DNA from 3 places in the Alcanivorax borkumensis SK2 genome. Region 2 is predicted to be linked to each of the others. Evidence: predicted binding sites of a transcription regulator. Region 2 holds the regulator's gene; each other region holds the start of a gene.
The links. Region 2 encodes LexA, which represses DNA repair genes until DNA is damaged. Its sites were predicted from a motif close to TACTGTNTANNTANACAGTA; they were not measured.
Positions count from the first base shown of each region.

Region 1: uvrA (excinuclease ABC subunit UvrA) is a predicted target of LexA. The motif match lies at 4,771-4,790, and genes of this name have one in related genera.
Region 3: hrcA (heat-inducible transcriptional repressor HrcA) is a predicted target of LexA. The motif match lies at 5,133-5,152, and genes of this name have one in related genera.

Region 1 covers NC_008260.1:462,727-469,850, forward strand. The annotation lists gene ABO_RS02205 (hypothetical protein) at 1-268, opposite strand, end outside; gene ABO_RS02210 (glycerophosphodiester phosphodiesterase family protein) at 392-1,717, opposite strand; gene uvrA (excinuclease ABC subunit UvrA) at 1,925-4,747, opposite strand; gene ABO_RS02220 (response regulator transcription factor) at 4,877-5,527, opposite strand; gene ABO_RS02225 (MFS transporter) at 5,794-7,124, shown strand, end outside.
Region 2 covers NC_008260.1:1,142,651-1,149,774, reverse strand. The annotation lists gene topA (type I DNA topoisomerase) at 1-1,095, opposite strand, end outside; gene ABO_RS05235 (universal stress protein) at 1,310-1,750, shown strand; gene ABO_RS05230 (cyclic nucleotide-binding domain-containing protein) at 1,795-2,445, opposite strand; gene lexA (transcriptional repressor LexA) at 2,751-3,365, shown strand; gene ABO_RS05220 (DUF1499 domain-containing protein) at 3,421-3,837, shown strand; gene ABO_RS05215 (TatD family hydrolase) at 3,785-4,618, shown strand; gene ABO_RS05210 (glutaredoxin family protein) at 4,695-4,916, opposite strand; gene rlmKL (bifunctional 23S rRNA (guanine(2069)-N(7))-methyltransferase RlmK/23S rRNA (guanine(2445)-N(2))-methyltransferase RlmL) at 4,913-7,027, opposite strand.
Region 3 covers NC_008260.1:337,410-344,533, reverse strand. The annotation lists gene dnaJ (molecular chaperone DnaJ) at 1-905, opposite strand, end outside; gene dnaK (molecular chaperone DnaK) at 1,007-2,932, opposite strand; gene grpE (nucleotide exchange factor GrpE) at 3,152-3,724, opposite strand; gene hrcA (heat-inducible transcriptional repressor HrcA) at 3,975-5,024, opposite strand; gene ABO_RS01580 (RDD family protein) at 5,173-5,700, shown strand; gene recN (DNA repair protein RecN) at 5,731-7,124, shown strand, end outside.

The DNA.
Region 1 (7,124 bases), 680 kb from region 2:
GATAGAGGCGGGCTGAAGGGTGAGCTGACCGCTGGGGCCGTGGGTCAGCACCTTCCAGGTTGAGTAATGCGAGCCGAACCTCACCGTACAAACGCTGAAGCCCTTGTGAGCGGGTGTAGCCTGCAAAATGGGCCAGTTTGATTCGTAGTTCCGGATCGGTGAGTGAAAGATTTTCATCAAATTCAGCGCGAATTAAGCGGCGGCACTGGTTGACCAGATTAACGATGTTGTACTGCATCAGCCAACGGTGGTCTAGGGTGGATTCCATGCTCGTACTCCTCGGCCTGTATATAGCTTGGTACAAAGCAGAAAACGTGCCATCAATTCAGCCCGCCTGGTGGCGATAATGCACAGCCACAGGGCGGGCGGGGTAAATAGCGGTGTGGCTGCGCTATTGTCGTGCGCGGGATGGGGTGTTGTGTTGTCGCAGGCAGTTGGCATAAAAGGTGGTGGTGGCGGGCCAGTCGGAAAAGACACCGATGACGCCGACTTGGCGGGCCAGTACATCCAGTAGCGTCAGGACATCGCCGTCGTTATTGGTGGCTGAAGGGATGCTTTGGTAGTACCAGCCGCCACCGTTGGCCAATAGTCCGGAGCGTTCCAGGGACCAGGCAATCATATTTACGCCGGCCTGTTGTGCGGAGCGGGCATAGACGCTTGGGATGATGCGGTTCTGGGCATCTGTGGTAACCAGCATCCATAACGGCGGGGCGATGATGTTGACCCCGTAGCCTTTCAGCGTTGCCATGTCGGGTTGCCAGGTGCCGGGGTTTTGCGGGTCGAGTCCGTTGCTGTCGCGGCCGTCTAGGTAAACCGCCTGGCGGCCAAAGGCTGGTGTGGCCGATAACCAATAGCGTACATCCTCTAGGTTGAATGATTGTGGATAGACGCGGTGGGGGCTTACGCCTGCCTCTTGGTAGTCACGGATCATTTGCCGTGCATAGTCCTGCTGGCTGTAATCACCCTGATAGGGCATGGGTACTTGAGGGGCCTTCAGTTCCGGGGTCATTTTGACTCCCAGCTGGCGGAACAGGGCGATGCTTTCCTGGTGGCTGAGCAGGGTGCCGCGTTGGCGGTAGAGCTCGGTGCGCCAGTCGGGGGTGCCATTCAGGTACTCGTCTACGGTGGTGGCTTGAGGGTTGGCGCCATCCATCTTCCCTTTCAGGGTTTTGAACTGGGCCAGAGTGATGTCACTGGTACAGCATTTCGCACTGGCGGCGTGTGTGCCATCAAACGGGCTGAACGGTTCGCTGCACTGGTTGGCCAGCTCGGTTTCCAGGATGTTGGTAGTGGTATGGAGGTCGCACTGTGAGTGACGGCAAACCAGCTCCCGGTCTTTGGTAAAGGTAACGTCACATTCCACAATGCCTGCGCCCATACGTGCTGCTGCACGGTAGGATTCTTCGGTGTGCTCCGGGAATTGCAGCGGCGCACCGCGGTGGCCGATGGAAAAGTCGGTCCGTCGCTGCGGGCGGTGCTCCGCGGCGCAGGCCTGTAGGGCCTCTTTGACTGGCCCGGCATCCATATCAGAGACCAAGTAATAGGGGCGAGGGCCGAGCGATACGCTACTGCTATGAGCCGTGGCGTGCTGAGGGGCTGTGCGATTGGCGTCACCTGGTGGGGTGTTGTGATCCGGTGTCTGAGCGGCACAGGCTGTAGCGGCAGCGCCCATGGCCAGTGCTGCGATGCAGCCTTTCAATGCGTTAATCCGTTTCATGACTCGCCTCAATGATGGTGATTGGGGGGAGTCTGCAGGCGAAATATGACGGGCTGGTGAGGGGCAGGCTGCGGCTGCGTGACAGGGCGTGGGAATGTGCTATTCGTCACGGCGTAACTCTCGCGGTGCCCTTTAAGAAAGAGGCGGATAGGGGCTTGGCGTCCTTGCCGCCCCGTCGTCTGCTATGCCGGTACCAGACCCGCTGCATTATTTCAGCATGGGTTTGAGAAAGCGCCCAGTATGGCTGCCTTTAACCTTGGCGACCTCTTCTGGAGTGCCTTCGGCGATGATCTCACCGCCACCGTCACCGCCCTCGGGCCCCAGATCCACGATCCAGTCAGCGGTCTTGATTACATCCAGGTTGTGTTCGATCACCACCACGGAGTTGCCGTGGTCGGCCAGGCGATTGAGCACGTCCAGCAGGAGCTGGATGTCATGGAAGTGCAGGCCGGTGGTAGGCTCATCGAGGATGTACAGGGTGTTGCCGGTATCCCTGCGTGACAATTCCTTGGCCAGTTTGACCCGCTGGGCTTCGCCACCGGATAGTGTGGTTGCTGCCTGGCCGAGTTTTACATAGCTGAGGCCCACATCTATGAGGGTCTGGAGTTTGCGTGCCAGCGAAGGTACGGCATCGAAAAATTCGCGAGCATCTTCAATGGTCAGATCCAGCACCTCGAAAATGTTCTTACCCTTGTAGGTGATCTCCAACGTTTCCCGATTATAGCGCTGGCCATTGCAGACTTCGCATGGAACATAGATATCTGGGAGGAAGTGCATCTCGACTTTGATAACCCCGTCGCCCTGACAGGCTTCACAGCGTCCCCCTTTAACATTGAAGCTGAAGCGCCCTGGCTTGTAGCCGCGGGCGCGTGCTTCCTGGGTGCCCGCGAACAATTCCCGCACCGGGGTGAAAATACCGGTGTAGGTGGCCGGGTTGGAGCGCGGGGTGCGACCGATGGGACTTTGATCGATATCCACCACCTTGTCGAAATGCTCAAGCCCTTCAATGGATTCGTGAGGGGATGGCGTCAGAGTTGTAGCCTTATTGAGTTTGGTCGCGGCCAGGGGGTAGAGCGTGCCGTTGATCAACGTGGACTTTCCGGAGCCCGATACGCCGGTGATACAGGTCAGTAAGCCTACGGGAATGTTCAATGGCTGGCCTTTGAGGTTGTTCCCTGTGGCTCCGAGCAAGGTTAACCATCGGTCATCATTGTGTGGACGGTGTTGAGTGGGGACCGCTATTTTTTTGCGGCCGGATAGGTAATCGCCAGTTAATGAATCTGGGTTGTCGGCTACATCTTGGGCGCTGCCTTGGGCGATGACCTTGCCACCGTGAACGCCCGCTCCTGGGCCAATATCAATAACGTGGTCGGCCAGTCGGATGGCGTCTTCATCGTGCTCTACAACCAGTACGCTATTACCCAAGTCGCGAAGTCGAGTCAGAGTATTGAGCAGGCGCTCGTTGTCGCGCTGGTGCAAACCGATTGAGGGTTCGTCCAGTACATACATGACACCCACTAGACCCGCGCCTATTTGGCTTGCGAGGCGAATACGTTGAGCTTCGCCGCCGGACAGGGTCTCTGCGCTGCGTTCAAGGGTTAGGTATTCCAGTCCTACATTGACCAGAAATTGCAGCCGGTCACTAATTTCCTTGAGGATTTTGCCGGCGATTTCGCCACGGCTGCCGGGCAATTTCAGGTTGCTAAAATAGGCATGGGCTTTACCAACGGGAAGTCGAACCACTTCGGGGAGAGTGGTTTGCTCAATGAAAACATGACGGGCAGCTTCACGAAGGCGTGAGCCGTTGCAGCTTGGGCAACTAGAGGTGGACATGTAGCCGAGCAAATCTTCTCTAACTGCATCAGATTCGGTTTCCCGGTAGCGGCGCTCCATGTTCGGGATGATCCCTTCGAATGGATGGTTGCGTTTGATGATGTCACCACGGTCGTTTAGGTAGCGGAATTCGATACTTTCCTTACCAGTACCATGCAGCACCTTGCTGCGGATCTCTTTGGGGAGATCTTTAAACGCCGTATCCATGTCGAAACCAATGCTCTGGGACAGCGAGTTGAGCATCTGGAAGTAATAAACGTTGCGGCGGTCCCAGCCGCGGATGGCGCCTTCGGAAAGAGAAAGTTCATCGGAGTTGATCACTTTGCCTTCATCGAAGAACTGTTTTATGCCCAGGCCATCGCAACTGGGGCAGGCACCAGCTGGGTTATTGAAGGAAAACAGGCGCGGTTCTAGTTCGGGGATCGAGTAACCACAGGTAGGGCAGGCGAATTTGGCAGAGAATGTGGTTTCTTCCCCTTCCCCTTCCATGGGGGCTATTACGGCGATATTGTCGGCCAGATTTAGCGCCGTCTCGAATGACTCTGCCAGCCGGTTCTGTAGGTCGCTGCGGACTTTGAAGCGATCCACCACCACTTCGATAGTGTGCTTTTTGTTTTTGTCTAGGTCCGGCGTATCATCCATGTCGTAGATGCGGCCATCAATGCGAGCCCTGATAAAGCCTTGGGCGCGTAGCTCTTCGAATAGATGGGCGTGTTCACCCTTCTTTTCGCGGATTACTGGAGCCAGCAGCATGAGTTTGCTGCCTTCTTCCATGGCCAGTACTTGGTCTACCATCTGGCTGATGGTCTGCGCGGCTAGCGGGGCGCCATGTTCGGGGCAGCGGGGCTCTCCAACTCGGGCGAAGAGTAGACGCAGGTAGTCGTAGATTTCGGTAATGGTGCCCACAGTGGAGCGAGGGTTATGACTAGTAGACTTTTGTTCAATGGAAATCGCTGGACTCAGCCCCTCGATGTGATCTACATCGGGCTTTTCCATCATTGATAGAAACTGGCGGGCGTAGGTGGATAGTGACTCCACATATCGGCGCTGCCCTTCTGCGTAAAGGGTGTCGAAGGCGAGGGAAGATTTGCCGGAGCCTGACAGACCGGTAATAACCACCAGTTTGTCCCGGGGAATATCCAGGTCCACGTTCTTCAGATTATGGGTGCGTGCACCGCGTACTACGATGGTATCCATAGAGTAAAACGCCCGTTTCAGACTACTGTCAAAATGAACAGGGCAGTATAAGGGACGCCGGGCGCATGATGCCAGCCGCAGAACGTGAAAAGCTGGTGTCTGGCATCATGCATGGTGAGACTTGGGTGACTATAGGTTTTCCTGGGCCCAGTTCACCGCTTGTAGTCTGTTGGAGGCGTTGATTTTCTTGAAAATATTGTAGATGTGGGTCTTGATGGTGTGTGGGCTCAGGTTCAGGCTGCAGGCGATGTCGGAGTTCTTTGCGCCTGTGGCCATCACCTTCAGCACCTCAACTTCCCGGTCGGTTAGGCTGACCTCGCTGCGTGAAAACGTCTTGTTGAAAGTGCGGCTTTTCATTAGGTAGGTTTGCAGCACGGCGCGAGGGAACCATAGTTCACCATCGAGAATTGCCTTGAGGCCTTTGCTTAGAAGGGCCTGGGGACAGTCGTGCTGGAAGCCGCCGTTGACCATGGGAAGCCCGGCGAGCTTGGAGAGTGACTCATCGCTGTCAACGTTGAAAACCGCGATCAAGACATCGCTCTCCACTTCTTGGTCTGCTTCTAGTAGGTGGGCGATGACTTCGTTAACGTCTACGGAGTGGTAGTCCACCAGGAATAGGTTCTGACCGTTTTCGCGCAGGGCATCAATGGTAATATCCAGGGCAGTGGGAATACTTTTGGCTGCCATGTCTTTCTTGACGAGGAATTCGGTAAGCAGGGCGTTTTGCAGTTGTTGGCTGCCTACTACGTAAACTTGTTGGATATGTTCTTGGCTATTCATTGCTCTCGTCCGTGATTGCTTAGGCTTAAAACCTAAGAAAAAAAACTGATCAGCCTGTCAATTTATCACCGCTTTGACGGGGGTTCAATTTGAAGCATTGGAGTTTTGCGGTTTTCACGATTAAAAGTTGCCTGCAGTGAGGGCGTCGCTCGGGTTCTGATGGAGCCGGAATCTGCTACACTGCGTGCCCTTTTGTATCGGTCAGGTCTGCGGTAGCCATTCGTTGCGGCGTCCGGACCTCTCCGGGTTAGGAGCGATAACGGTTCATGACGGCATCATCTTCCCATGCTCTGCAACGGACAGAACTGAAGGCCACTGGCTATCTGGCAACGATTTTTGCGTTGCGAATGTTCGGTCTGTTCATGATTCTGCCTATTTTTGCCGTTTACGGGCAAGCTCTTGAAGGGGCTTCACCGCTATTAATTGGTACTGCTATTGGTGCCTACGGCTTGATGCAGGCATTGTTACAGATCCCTTTTGGTATGTTGTCGGATCGCTTTGGGCGCCGGCCGCTATTGCTTATCGGCCTATTGCTGTTTATTGCTGGCGGCGCGGTAGCCGCGATGAGTGACCACATTTACGGGGTCATTGCCGGGCGTGCTTTGCAAGGCGCAGGGGCGATTGCCAGTGTCATTATGGCACTGATTGGGGATGTTGTGACTGAAAAGCATCGCACCCGGGCTATGGCTTTGATTGGTATGTCGGTGGGCGGCTCTTTTGTTCTTGCACTGATTTTGGGGCCCTTGCTGGCTGGGTGGCTAGGTTTGTCTGGCCTATTCTGGATGACGTCAGTGTTGGGTGGTTTCGCTTTGCTGGTGGCGTTTGTGGTGCCGGCGCCAAAAGCCTTGCAGGGTGAGGCGCTGCCTGTGTCAGAACGGTTCCGTCGGGTGTTGGGTAGCAAGACCTTGCTGCGTTTTGATGTGGGTATTTTCAGCCTGCACTTGATTATGACCGCATCTTTTGTGGTGGTGCCGGCGTTGCTCAGCGATCGATTGGGGCTGACATTGCAAAGTCACAGCCTGCTGTATCTGGCGGTTCTGGTGGCTGGGTTTGTGGCTATGGTGCCATTAATTATCCGCGCGGAGCGCCGAGGGGCGGTTCCCATGAAGCGATTGGCGGTGGTGTTGCTGGCGCTCTCTCAGCTGGTGTTGGCGTTAGCTGGGGCGCAATTGTGGCATTTCGTTTTGGCATTATTGGTTTTCTTTACCGCTTTTAATCTACTAGAGGCCTTGCTGCCCTCTTTAGTCGGGCGCGCGGCGCCGGCGGGTACGCGGGGAACGGCTATGGGGGTGTACTCAACCAGTCAGTTCCTGGGCGTCTTTGTCGGCGGACAGATGGGCGGAGCCCTTTATCAATGGGTTGGGGCAGAAGCGGTCTTTTACAGCTGTGGTGTGTTGGCTCTGATCTGGTTGCTGGTGCTGGTAGGAATGAAAGAGTTGCCCCGGCTGGATAATCGGGTGCTGTCATTGGCCCCTGGGAATGATTGGGCTGCTTTGGCTGAGCGACTGAGTTCTGTCCCCGGGGTGGTGGAAACAGTGGTCGTGGAAGAGCAAGCACTGGCCTTGCTGAAAGTGGACTCCAGTCTGTTGGACGAGCA
Region 2 (7,124 bases):
CAACGGCTCGTCGGGAAGATACTTATCCCCCAGCTTTTCGCCGATCCATTCCCGGCAGGCTGCCACCGCATCGGAACTCAGGTTGGTGGAGTCGGTACGCATGTAGGTAATGTGGCCGGCTTCGTAAAGCCGTTGCGCCATCATCATGGTCTTTTTCACCCCGAAGCCCAGCCGCGTACTGGCCGCCTGCTGTAGGGTAGAGGTAATAAACGGCGCGGAAGGCTTGGAACGGGTCGGCCGTTGCTCGCGCTGACTGATGGTCAGGCGGCCGGCATTTTCCAGAGCTTGCTTGTGCGCCGCGGCATCGTCGCCGTTGTTAGGGCGGAACGCCAAACCGTTGTGCTTTGCCACCTGCAAACGCAGGGCTTCACCATCGCCGCTGTGGGTATCGCTGTAAAGCTCCCAGAATTCTTCCGGGATAAAAGCGCGGATTTCACGCTCACGCTCCACTACCAACTCCACCGCTACGGACTGAACCCGACCGGCAGACAATCCGCGGGCGATCTTTTCCCACAGCAGCGGGGAAATCATGAAGCCCACCACCCGATCCAGGAAGCGACGAGCCTGCTGGGCTTCTACCCGGTGCAAGTCCAGCTTGCCGGGTTCTTCGAAAGCCGCCTGAATGGCTTTCTTGGTAATTTCGTTGAACACCACCCGGTCGAAGCGCTCTTCATCGCCACCGATAACTTCCCGCAGGTGCCAGGCAATAGCCTCCCCTTCGCGGTCCAAATCCGTTGCCAGATAGATGCGGTCTGCTTTCGCAGCCAGGCGCTTGAGCTCATCAACCACCTTGTCCTTACCGGGGAGCACTTCATAGTGGGCGGCCCAGCCATTTTCCGGATCGATCCCCATACGATTGATCAGCTGCTTCTTGGCCTTCTTCTTTTTATAGGCATCCCGCTCTTCCTTGGGCAAGGAGCGCGTGTAGGCTGCCTCCTTGGCCCGCTCTTGAGGGGTGCTTTTTTTGGAGCCACCACTGACCGGCAGGTCGCGCACGTGGCCGACGCTGGACTTCACGATGAAGTCGTCGCCCAGGTAGCGGTTAATGGTTTTTGCCTTGGCAGGCGACTCCACAATTACTAACGATTTTCCCATTCTCAGGTACTCAACATCCGGTCTAAGGCGTGTGATGGGCGCTATTTAGACAGCGCCGGTATAGGCGGGTCAAGCAGGAACTGCCCCCTTGCTCCTTTTTTAGTAGTAGTACAAGCCACCCTGTCAGGGCAACCCTCATCTGTAAAACAGCCTGCTAGCAACGCCGCACAAGCACGCTATACTGCAATGAACCTCATTTTTCAGGGAGAGAACCGTGCTGAGTCCCTATCGCAGAATACTGGTTGCCATCGATGGCAGCGATGAATCACCCCAGGTACTGTCCCGCGCGGCTGGCGTACTGTCGGGCAATGACGGCGAACTGCATTTAATCCATGTGATAGAACCGCTGGCTCTGGCCTACGGCGCGGATGTACCCATGGATGTAACCGACCTGCAAAGCGGGCTGATGAAACAAGCCCAAGAAATGGCAGATAAATACGCCGGCCAATACCACGTGCCGGAAGCCAACGTTTACGTGGATATGGGATCTATCGAAAAAACCATTCTCGACAAGGCAGACAAGATAGGCGCGGATTTAATCGTGGTGGGCAGTCATACGCGAAGCGGCCTAGCACTGCTGCTAGGCTCCACGGCCAGAGGCCTGGTCCCCGGTGCGCACTGCGACGTGCTGGCCGTTAAGGTAGACCAGCACTAGCAACGGGGAAATAGCGCAGCGCGTATTCCCCGAAGCAGAGCCCCTCAGGTCAGCTGCAGAGCCCCGGTGCTGGCCTGGCCTTCCTCGTTCCAGCGACACAGCAATTCTGCCAGCCCTTGCGCCTGCGCTTTCAATGCAGCCAGCTCTTGCGGACTGTTTTTCTCGCCATAAAACACTGGCAACTTGCGCATAGACTGAACCAGTTCATGGGTCGGTGCCTGCATTCGCTTCACCTCCAAAGTCCAGCGAATGTGATGCACAATCATATGGAAAAAAGCCAGCCGGGTTGCCAGCGAATAGGCACTGCCATCATCATTAAAATCATTGAAATCCAAGCTTGCCAATACCGCTTCGCGGGCATTATCTGTCACCTTAATAGTCGCACTACGCGGAGTCCCCAGCAGCATAGACAAGGAGCCAAACACCTCACCCGGTGATACATAATACAACGGCGCACCCTGGGGATTCTCCGATAACACTTCCAGCTGCCCCCTCAACAAAAAGTACAGAGTGGAATCCACCTCACCGGCTCGAATTACGCTTTCTCCCGAAGCGGCAACCCAAAGACGGGTGGTCTGTTCAAGCCGGGAAAATTCGTTCTGATCATCACGATTAATTTCATTAAAAAACGGCACGCCCGCTAACAGCTGGCGACGCCGTTGCTGGCCGAAATCATTATTATTGGCCTGCTCCATCCACTACCCCCACTGGTCTGATGGCATTGTAATCAACTACACACATGCTAGAGCGACCTCCACAACAGAGCAACGGCAAGGAAAAAAAGAGGGGTGAACTCTTCTCCCAATGCTGACCAAATAACACTGTTCTTATTGTCAGTAAACATGCTAGCATCCTGAATATAGCACTTCCTGTCAGCCATTACTTACACGCTCAGGCAAGTGACCAATACATAGGCCTACACGCACCGAAAGGCGCCCAACTAGCCCCCCCTAGAGGCCACGGCTAAGCGCCACACTCTGCAGGAAACAGGGAGAAGGTTATGAGCAGCAAACTTACCGACCGGCAGCAACAAGTCCTCGACTGCATCCGTGAATGTCTTAAGGACAACGGCATGGCCCCTACCCGTGCAGAGATTGCCGACATTATGGGATTCCAATCCAAGAATGCGGCCTCAGACCATCTCCGTGCCTTAGAGCGCAAAGGCTATATCAAACTTCACAGTGATCGCTCTCGCGGAATCCAACTACTTGATCATGCCTACTGGGGTGAAGAGGAACTGCCCGTCGTCGGTAAAGTGGCTGCGGGGATCCCCATTGAAGCCATCGAGAACGTGGAACGAACCGTGCCAGTACCCCAAGGCCTGTTTAAACAGCGCCCCACCTATCTATTAAAGGTGCAAGGCGACAGCATGGTGGATGCGGGCATTTTCGATGGCGACCTAATTGCCGTGCGCAAATCCAATGTGGCCCGTTCCGGTGAAATCGTTGTCGCGCGCATTGACGAAGAAGTCACGGTAAAGACCTTAAAGTTGAATAAATCCAGCGCCACACTACTCCCGGCTAACGAAGCCTATGAACCGATCAAAGTGCCCGCTGATCAACTTATTATTGAAGGCATTTTTGTGGGGCTAATTCGTGACCCAAACTCTTTTTAAAGCCTGTATCCGTGCCGGTACAGGCCTTTGCCTGATTGTATGGAGTGCATTTGCCATGGCTGAAACCCATCTTCTGGCACCCTGCCCGGACTCACCCAACTGTGTATCCAGCCTGGCTACACAGAGTGACAAGCGCGTTGACCCGTTACAGGTCGCCGCCGACCGGGAAAGCAGCCTGAAAAAGCTGGAAACACTGCTGGGCAGTCTTCCCCGTGTGGACTACGATGTTGTCGGCCAGTCGCGTATTCAAGCCCGCTTCACCAGTCGGATCCTGCGTTTTGTAGATGATGTCACTTTCTATGTTCGCGAGAATGGCATGGTGGAGGTCCGTTCCGCATCACGGGCCGGTTATTGGGATTTAGGTGCCAACCGTCGTCGGGTAGAATCCCTGCGCGAGCAGCTATTTGAGCAGGAAACCGATGACCGCACTTCACAACAGCCCCCCTTCGGAAACGCAGAAAATCGCGCCTGAACAATGGGCCGATATCGGCGTTAACCTCACCGATCGACAATTTCATGACGACCGGGAGGCCGTGATTGAGCGTGCGGCTTGCGCCGCAGTTACTTGGCAGCTAATTACCGGCACCACTATCGACGATTCCCGCGCGGCCATTGCCCTCGCCGACGAGCACTCAGGGCTTTTCGCCACCGCCGGCCTGCACCCTCACAGCGCTCGTTTTTACTCTGCTGCGCTAGAAGCAGAGCTACGAGATCTACTCGCCCATGAACAGATAAAAGCTGCCGGCGAAATGGGCTTAGATTTCAATCGGGATTTTTCTCCGCGCCCAGAGCAGGAGCGGGCCTTCGAGGCTCAGTTAGCCCTGGCGGCGGAATACAAATTGCCGGTTTTTCTTCACGAGCGTGATGCCCATGAACGCTTTCTGCCTATCCTGAAATCCTTCCGCGATACTCTGCCTGGCGCCGTTGTGCATTGCTTTACCGGTTCCCGTGAGGCTCTGTTCGCCTATCTGGATCTGGATTGCCACATCGGCATTACCGGTTGGGTCTGCGACGAACGACGTGGCAAATCGCTGGCAGAGCTGCTGCCTAACATTTCGGATAACCGCCTGCTTTTGGAAACAGACGCGCCCTATCTACTCCCCCGGGACCTGCCGCAAGCGCCCCCGAAAAAGCGCCGTAACGAGCCTGCGCTACTGCCTTGGATTGGCCAACGTGTCGCACAATTACGCGGGCAGGAGACGCAACAAGTCGCCGCCATGACGTATCAAAATGCGTTAACGCTGTTTCGCTGACCGGAAAAAACGCATCAGGACAATGCGCAGGATGTTTGTCGGGCTAGCCAGAAAGGCGTAACCCGACATCAAAACATCAGCAAAGAAACTGCTGTACGTCGAGCAAGCCAAACGGCCAAGCCAGCTCCTGCCCTTCGCGCATGAATACCGGGATTCGCTCACCATACTGTTCGATCAAGGTGTCATCTTCAGCGATATCTACCAGCGTAATTTCAAGATCCGGCCTGACCATGGCTACCAGCTCCCTGGCCTGATCACAAAGGTGGCACCCCAAGGTGGTATACAACAGCACCGTCATGCATCCTCCACATGACGAATGGCATAGCAATAATGGATTTTTTCATTGCGGCGGAAATCCTCCGGGATACTCCAACGTGAGATATCCTCTACCGCGTACCACTTGCTGATGCTTTCATCCATTTGGAAGCGACGGTAATTACAGGAGAAATACAGCACCCCACCCGGTTCCAAGCAGCGCATAATCTTGCGAATCAAATCACCGTGATGCTCTTCCACCACAAAGTCACTCCGTGACTTATTATTGGAAAAAGTGGGCGGATCGCAGAACACCAGATCAAACTGCTCCTTACACTCATCCAGCCAACGCATGGTGTCGGCCCGAGCCAATTCATGCTGATCGGTGGAGAAACCGTTAGCGGCCAGGTTGCAGGCTGCCCAATCCAGATACCGCTTGGAGGAATCCACCGTAACGGTGCGCTTTGCGCCACCCACAGCAGCATGCACCGTGGCAGACCCCGTGTACGCAAACAGGTTAAGGAAGCGCTTACCACTGGCCTCTTCAGCGATACGCAAACGCGTGGGCCGGTGATCGAGAAATAGCCCGGTATCCAAGTAATCCTGCAAATTAATCAACAACTGCGATTGCCCTTCACGCACAACCCGGTATTGTCCCTGAGCATCCAGCTTTTGATATTGCTGATTCCCCTTCTGCTTTTCACGGGTGCGCAGGTGCACCTGCTCACGGTGAACACCTAAGGCCGCTCGCACCGCTGTCACCGCCCAATCACGGCGCTCTTTCGCTTTTTCCGGATCAATGGTTTTAGGTGCCTTGAACTCCTGCACCAACACCTGATCCGCATAGATATCCACGGCCACATTGAATTCTGGCAAATCGCGGTCATACAGCCGGTAGCACTGAATGTCCTCCCGCTCCAGCCAACGGCGCAGGTGTTTGCCATTTTTACGCAGCCGATTTAATAAGGGTTGCGCGCCCTCGGGCACGTTGAACGCACTATCATCAGCAACTTTCACCACATTGGCTGGCGTCTGCTTACGGGGCGAATAAAGACGGATAAAGTTATTGAACGGGCCATTTTTCAGGCGCCATTGCTGTTCCAAATTCATCCCGGAGCGGTCCATGACTTCCGCATCCGCACCCAGCAACAATGCCTGGTAGCCCGGCGCTCGAACCGACAAAATACGACCCAGCGCATAATGCAGCCAGCCCGCTTGTGGTTTTTCCTCCAGGCGCTCACCCCAAGGCGGGTTACCCACCACAATACCGTTATCAACAAAATCTCGACGCCGCAGAGCACCCAGTTCCCGGCGCTCAAAATGAATTGCGTTACGCACTCCGGCGCGCTCTGCGTTCTGCAAAGCCAATTGCAATGTGCTCGCTTCAGAATCAAACCCTTTCAGCGATACGGCTGGCACTGGCCGCTTACCACTCTCACCTGCTTCCTTCTGGGCATCCAACCACAATTGGCGCCGACAACCACGCCACTGCTGAAAGCCATAGTGCTGACGCTGGGCACCTGCGGCGCGGCCTGCTGCTATCAGCGCCGCTTCAATCACCAGGGTACCACTACCGCAAAACGGATCGATCAGCGCGGAATGACGACCTTCCTTGCCCCACCCTACAGCCCATAATATGGCTGCAGCCAAGGTTTCGCGTAGCGGCGCACGACCGCCTGCGAGGCGATATCCACGGCGATGCAAAGGCTCGCCGGCCAGATCCAACCACAGATGTGCCTCATTCAAATCCAGCCGGGCACGAATACAGCAACTGCCTTTCGGCTCACGGGAGATGGCAAACTGCTCCGGTAATGCATGAATAAACCGTTTGGCACTGATCCGATTATCACCACGCACTTCAGCGCCGTGCTCAATATGCAGATGTACCGGTGCATTGTTCCCCACCAAAGATAGCCAATCCTGGCTAGCCGCCAACTTTTCCGGTGCAATATCCGGTGTTACACCCAACGTGGCCAGATGCAGCAGCACCCGCTCGGACAAACGGGACCAGAGGCACACCTTCAGAGCATCCGCCACGCCCCCGGAGAAACTGACATGCGCACGCCCGGTTTCTGTTACGGATATGCCCAGTGAGCCTAGTTCGTCGCTGAGCAGATCTGCCAGACCTGGCATGCAGGTGGCCACAAATTCCATTATCTAATCCTCTAAAATGACTAATTTATGTGCAAAACAAAAAATAAACCATTATTTTTCAATGTATTACACAAACTGTCATCAAACTGTCCTTTAT
Region 3 (7,124 bases), 810 kb from region 2:
CTCTGGGTTTCCGCCGGGACTTTCAGCTTAACCTTGCCATTCAGCGTGGGCACATCCAGCTCACCACCCAAAGTGGCATCAACAAAACTGATCGGCACTTCACAATACAAATTGTCGCCGTCACGCTGGAAGATATCGTGTTCACGTACAGCCACCTGAACGTACAAGTCACCAGACGGCGCACCGTGCACGCCCGCCTCGCCTTCACCAGCAAGACGAATGCGGTCACCGGTATCCACTCCGGCAGGAATCTTCACCGACAGGGTCTTGGTGTTCTGTACACGGCCTTGCCCCCCACAGTTACCGCAAGGGTCTTTAATAATCTTGCCTTCACCCTTACAGGTTGGGCACGCTTGCTGCACGGTGAAGAAGCCCTGCTGCATACGCACTTGACCGACGCCGCCACAAGTGGTGCACGTTACTGGCTGGCTACCTTCCTTCGCGCCACTACCATGGCAAACATCACAACTATCCCAGGTGGGAATGCGAATTTTTTCATCGCAACCGCGCACAGCCTGCTCTAGGCTCAGCTCCAACGTATAACGCAGATCCGCACCCCGGGACGGGCCGCGACGTCCGCCGCCGCCGCCAGCGCCACCAAATATGTCGCCGAAGATGTCACCAAAAATATCACCGAAGCCGCCAGCACCCGCGCCAGCACCTGGCCCACCGCCCTGACCATTAACGCCGGCATGGCCGAACTGGTCATAGGCCGCGCGCTTCTGCTCGTCGGCGAGGACTTCGTAGGCTTCTTTCGCTTCCTTAAATTTGGCCAACGCCTCTTTATCATCCGGGTTACGGTCCGGATGGTATTTCATCGCCAGCCGGCGATAAGCCTTTTTTAGGTCTTGGGCACTGGCATCTTTCGCCGCACCCAACACTTCATAATAATCACGCTTGGACATAGATAAGCCTTTGGCTTAGCCAGACGCCCGACGCCGGAGGCCAGACACAGAAGCCAAAGAGCATCCGCATCCAACGTCCGGCGTCAGGCGTCAGGCGTTACTTACTTCTTCTTGTCGTCGTCGACTTCTTCAAACTCTGCGTCGACTACGTCATCACCCGCTTGCGGCTGCTCACCTTCAGCACCGGCAGCGCCTTGGGCCTGCTGAGCTTGCTCGGCGTACATTTTCTCGGCCAGCGGTGCGGACACTTCAGACAGCGCCTTGATTTTGGCTTCGATGTCATCCTTGTCGCTGCCCTTGGCGGCTTCTTCCAGCTCGTCCACGGCTTTGGTGATGGCTTCTTTCTCTTCATCGGTGGCCTTGTCACCCGCTTCTTCAAGCGTTTTGCGGGTAGCATGCACTAAGTGATCCGCCTGGTTGCGAGTCTGCACCAGCTCTTCGAACTTTTTATCTTCGTCCGCGTGAGCTTCGGCGTCCTGCACCATTTGATCAATTTCTTCATCAGACAGACCAGAAGAAGCCTTGATCTGAATGGTTTGCTCTTTACCGGTAGCCTTGTCTTTCGCACCCACGTGCAAAATACCGTTGGCATCAATGTCGAAGGTCACTTCGATCTGCGGCATACCGCGCGGCGCCGGCGGGATATCTTCCAGATTGAACTGGCCCAACGACTTGTTCTGGCTCGCTTGCTTACGCTCACCCTGCAACACGTGCACGGTCACGGCCGTCTGGTTGTCATCCGCCGTGGAGAACACCTGCGACGCATTGGTCGGAATAGTGGTGTTTTTCTCGATCAGCGGAGTCATCACGCCACCCATGGTTTCAATACCCAAGGTCAGCGGAGTCACGTCCAGCAACAGCACGTCGGTTACGTCACCGCTCAGTACCGCACCCTGAATCGCAGCACCCATGGCAACTGCTTCGTCCGGGTTAACGTCTTTGCGCGGCTCTTTGCCGAAGAACTCAGTAACGCTCTTCTGCACCATTGGCATACGGGTCTGACCACCCACCAAAATCACATCCGTGATATCGGCCGTTTTCACCCCAGCATCCGCCAATGCGGTTTTACACGGCTCAAGTGAACGGGTCACCAGATCACCCACCAAAGACTCCAGCTTGGCGCGCGTCACCTTCACCACCAAGTGCTTGGGCCCAGTGCTGTCGGCAGTAATGTACGGCAGATTAACTTCCGTCTGTTCGGCGGAAGACAGCTCGATTTTAGCTTTTTCAGCCGCCTCTTTCAGACGCTGCATAGCCAGCGGGTCGCCGCCCAGATCGATCCCGGAATCCGCCTTGAACTGATCAGCTAAGAAGTTGATCAATGCCAAGTCGAAATCTTCACCACCCAAGAAGGTGTCACCATTTGTGGCCAACACTTCAAACTGATGCTCGCCATCCACTTCGGCGATTTCGATAATTGAGATATCGAAAGTACCACCACCCAAGTCATACACAGCGATGGTGCGATCACCACCTTTCTTATCTAGGCCATAAGCTAGAGCAGCCGCAGTGGGCTCGTTGATAATACGCTTCACATCCAAGCCAGCGATGCGACCGGCATCTTTGGTGGCTTGGCGCTGGGAATCGTTGAAGTAAGCCGGCACGGTGATAACGGCCTCAGTGACAGCCTCACCCAAGTAGTCTTCCGCGGTCTTCTTCATTTTCTTCAGCACTTGCGCAGAAATCTGCGGCGGCGCCATTTTCTCGCCCTTCACTTCTACCCAGGCGTCACCATTGTCAGCCTTGGTGATCTTGTAGGGCACCATCTTGATGTCCTTCTGAACCACCTTGTCGTCAAAACGACGGCCGATCAGACGCTTCACCGCATACAGAGTGTTTTCCGGGTTCGTCACCGCCTGACGCTTGGCAGCCTGGCCAACCAAAGTTTCTTTATCGTCGGTGTAGGCGATAATGGACGGCGTTGTGCGAGCGCCCTCTGCGTTTTCGATAACCTTAGCTTTGTCACCTTCCAGCACGGCCACGCAGCTATTGGTCGTACCTAGGTCGATACCGATAATCTTACCCATAGTCGTTCTATCTCCTTCACACTAGCCGGAACCCTTTCGGCGCCCCAGGCAGTTGAATTATTAACTCGTCTGGCTCCTATATGGCGTTCGTTGCCATCATTTCAAGGGAGCTTGTCGATTTTCAGTGCTTCAACTTCTGTAATCACTTTGAGGCCAAAGCCCGCAGCCGGCGCCACTTTCACACCTAATATCAAGCTCAAGCGGCGGGTCAAACACCTATCAAGGAGCCTTACTAACCACCACCCGAGCCGGGCGAATCAGACGACCATTCAGCTGGTAGCCTTTTTCTAGCACTTCAATCACGCTATTGGGGTCCACATTGGGCACCGGCACCATGGTCATCGCTTCATGCAATTCGGGGTTAAACGGCTCGTCTGCGGGATTAATCTGTTCGATGTTATAACGGGCAAACGCGTCCAACAGAGACTTCAGCGTCAACTCGATACCTTCACGGGCGCCCTTTAGTGCATCGTCTTCGGCATCCAGCGCCGCTAGACCACGCTCCAAGTTGTCCGCCACACTTAGCAGATCACCGGCAAACTTCTCCAAAGCGAACTTGCGGGCATGCTGCACGTCACGCTCGGCGCGCTTACGCACATTCTGCACTTCCGCCTGTGCACGGACATCCGCTTCAGCCAATGCCTTCTTAACCTTGGCCAGCTCCACTTCTACTTCAGCCAGCTTCTCTTCAGCGGTGGGCTCAACCGCCTCTGCAGCGGCCGCAGCTTGCTGTTCTTCAACCGTTTCTACCTGTGGTTCGGCATTGTTCTGATCTTTTTCCTGCTCACTCATTGGTCACTCCACATCCCTATCCGGGCTTTTCCAGGAAAGCGGGCAAAGATATGGGAACTATCGGGCAGGATTCAAGGGGGGAAATGACAAGCCTCAAGCTTCAAATCGCAACACGGGCCAAGCGGCAGCCATTCATCACAGCATAATAACCCGCGATCCAACCAAGGAAACACGCCGCTCGCCGATTAATTGCCGCGAGAAAGACCGCAACACAGGGCACGCCGATTTGCGTTGTAGCTTGTGGGTTATTTTAAAGCTGGGTAAGCGCCGCTGAGAGGATCTTAGCGGTGATGTCCACAGTGGGGATAACTTTCCCATAATCCATGCGGGTGGGACCAACCACTGCCAACACCCCCATCGGACCATCATCCGTCGTGTAAGGAGCGGAAATCAGCGAATAATCCTCAAACGGCTGAAACCCTGATTCTCGGCCGATAAAGATCTGCACCCCATCGGCTTTCATGGAGCGTTCAAGCAAATGCAAAATGTCACGCTTATGATTAAAGGCATCAAACAAGTTACGTAGCTGCCCCAAATTTTCCGCCTCAGCGGTCTGAATCAGGTTGGATTCCCCGGATACCACATAATCAGAGTCGGGACGCTCAGTACGCAGCGCCTTATCCGCCACAGCCACCGCCGTCTGCATCAGCGCATCCATCTGCTGGCGATCCGTATTCATGGTATCGAGCAAACCATCGCAAATGCTGTTCAAGTCCCAGCCTGCATAGGTATGGTTGATGTAGTTAGCCGCCTGGCGCAATTCCACTCCATCGTAATCCCGGTCGGTATGAATAATCCGGTTCTGCACTTCGGAGCGATTGACCACCAGCACCACCAGCACCCGCTTGCCCGACAATGGCAGAAATTCCACCTGGCGCAGAGTAGACACCTCGCGACGGGGCACCGCCACCAGCCCGGCCATGCGCGTCAATTCCGCCAGGGTTTTCGATGCCTGGGCGATCAACTCCTGGGAAGACTGCTCCGGCGCCAGCAACTGACGCAGCTCTTTTTTCAAATGCCGATGATCCGGGCGCTCCATCACGCTGGTCGCCAATAGCGAATCCACGTACAGCCGGTAACCCAGCTCTGTGGGAACTCGCCCCGCCGAAGTGTGCGGGCTACTCAACACCCCCAACTCTTCAAGCTCCGACATGATATTGCGCACAGTGGCAGGACTCACTGCCAAGCCGCTACCGCTGGCCAGCGTTTTCGAGCCCACCGGCTGGCCGTCACGGATATGCCGCTCGACCAGTGTCATCAGCAGGCGCTGCTTGCGTTCGTTGAGATCCAGCTTTGTCATAGGTGTATATGTACCAGAAAATCGCCGCACTATTATATAGAGAACCGTAGCCGGATTTCATTGAGCAGGGGCTTACACTCCCAGCGCGAATCCCCTACCATTAACCGGCACTGACCATAAGAACAGTCATCATTGCAAGGATGTCATCATGACCGGCGAAACCCCAAGCAATCCTTACCAGACTCCGGACAGCATAACCCAGAAGCCAAACAACCCCGGAGCCCCTGAACTGGCCAGCCGACTGTATCGCTTTCTCGGCGCAATCATTGATGGCCTAGTGCAAATGGTCATTATCGGCCCAATCATCTATTTCAGCGGGATCTGGGACGCCATGATGCAAAGCAGCGGCACTATCAGCTTGACCACCAGCATCGGCCTGTTCATCGCCGGGGAGCTGATCTTCCTAGCCCTGCAAGGCTGGCTACTCTTTAACCGCCAGCAAACCATTGGCAAAGCCCTTCTCGACATGCGTATCGTCGGCATGGAACAGGACAGCGTTCCCGCCGGCAAACTCTACGGGCTACGTTATTTTGTTTTCCACGTGCTCGCCCAGCTGCCCGGCATCAACCTGATCATGCTTATCGACCCGTTATTGATTTTCCGCTCAGACCGCCGCTGCCTGCACGACCACCTCGCCGGCACCCAAGTGATTCAAACCCAAAGAACGACCACCTAATCACGATTTCGCCTGTTGCAGAGGAACACCATGCTGACCCACTTAAGCGTTCGCCACTTTGCCACCGTTGACCAGCTGGAGCTAGAGCCCGAAAATGGGCTCACCGCCATCAGCGGCGAAACCGGGGCAGGCAAATCTGTCATCATCGATGCCCTAGGGCTCACCCTAGGGAACAGGGCCGACTCATCGATTGTTCGCCACGGCCACGACCGCGCCGAAGTGCTGGCCACCTTCGACCTGCGCAACAACGCTGCCGCACAGCAATGGCTGATCGAACGGGAGCTGGATGATGAAGAACAATGCCTGCTTCGCCGTACCGTGCGTGCCGACGGCCGCTCCCGGGCTTATGTGAACGGCACCCCCACCCCGCTGTCGGAGGTACGAGAGCTGGGTGAACGTCTGATCAGCATTCACAGCCAGCACGAGCACCAAGCACTACTAAAAAAGGATGCCCACCGGCAGTTGCTGGACAATTTCGCCCATGCTCGCGACTTGGCCAACAGCGTGCGCGAGCACTGGCGCCACTGGCAGAGAGCCCGCCGTGCCCACGATGACGCCCTGAACCAAGCCCGTGAGCAAAATGAGAAAGAAGAACTGTTACGCTTCCAACTAGAAGAGCTGGACGCCCTCGCCCTGCAGGACGGCGAGCTGGAGCAACTGGAGCTGGAGCAACAACGACTGGGCAATGCAGAAAACTTGATCCGGCTTTGCCAGCAGTCCCTTGACGCACTTTATGAAGGCGAGGACGGCACCTGCAACGACCACCTTAGCCAAGTTAGCCACTGGTTAGACGATGCGCGCAATAACGACGGCGACTTGGGCAGCATTGCCGACACCGTGGAATCCGCCCGCCTGCAAGTGGAAGCTGCCGCCGACGACCTGCGTCATTACTTGGAAAAATTGGATCTGGACCCGGCGCGCCTCAGCCAGGTGGAAGAACGCCTGAGCCAAAGCTACACCCTGGCCCGCAAGCACCGCGTTCGCCCGCAAGAGCTGGTAGAACATCATCGCAGCCTGCTGGCCGAATCCGATACCCTGGGCAATGTGGATGCCCAGCTGCATGCTCTGGCGGAACAAGAAACGACCGCCCAGCAGCACTACATGGACAGCGCCCGCAAGCTAACCAAGGCTCGCCGCAGCGCCGCCAAGACTCTCAGCCAGCAAGTGCAAAAGCAACTCACGGCTCTGGGCATGAAAGCCGCGCAACTGGATGCCTGCCTGAGCGAGTGCCCCCCGAGCCTGGAGGGCTTGGAGGAAGTGGAGTTTTTGTTTACAGCCAACCCAGGGCAGCCACTCAAACCACTGGGCAAAGTCGCTTCCGGTGGCGAATTATCGCGGGTCAGCCTGGCCATCCAGGTGATCTGTGCGCGCAACCTGACCGTGCCCAGCCTGGTGTTCGATGAAGTGGACGTGGGCGTTGGCGG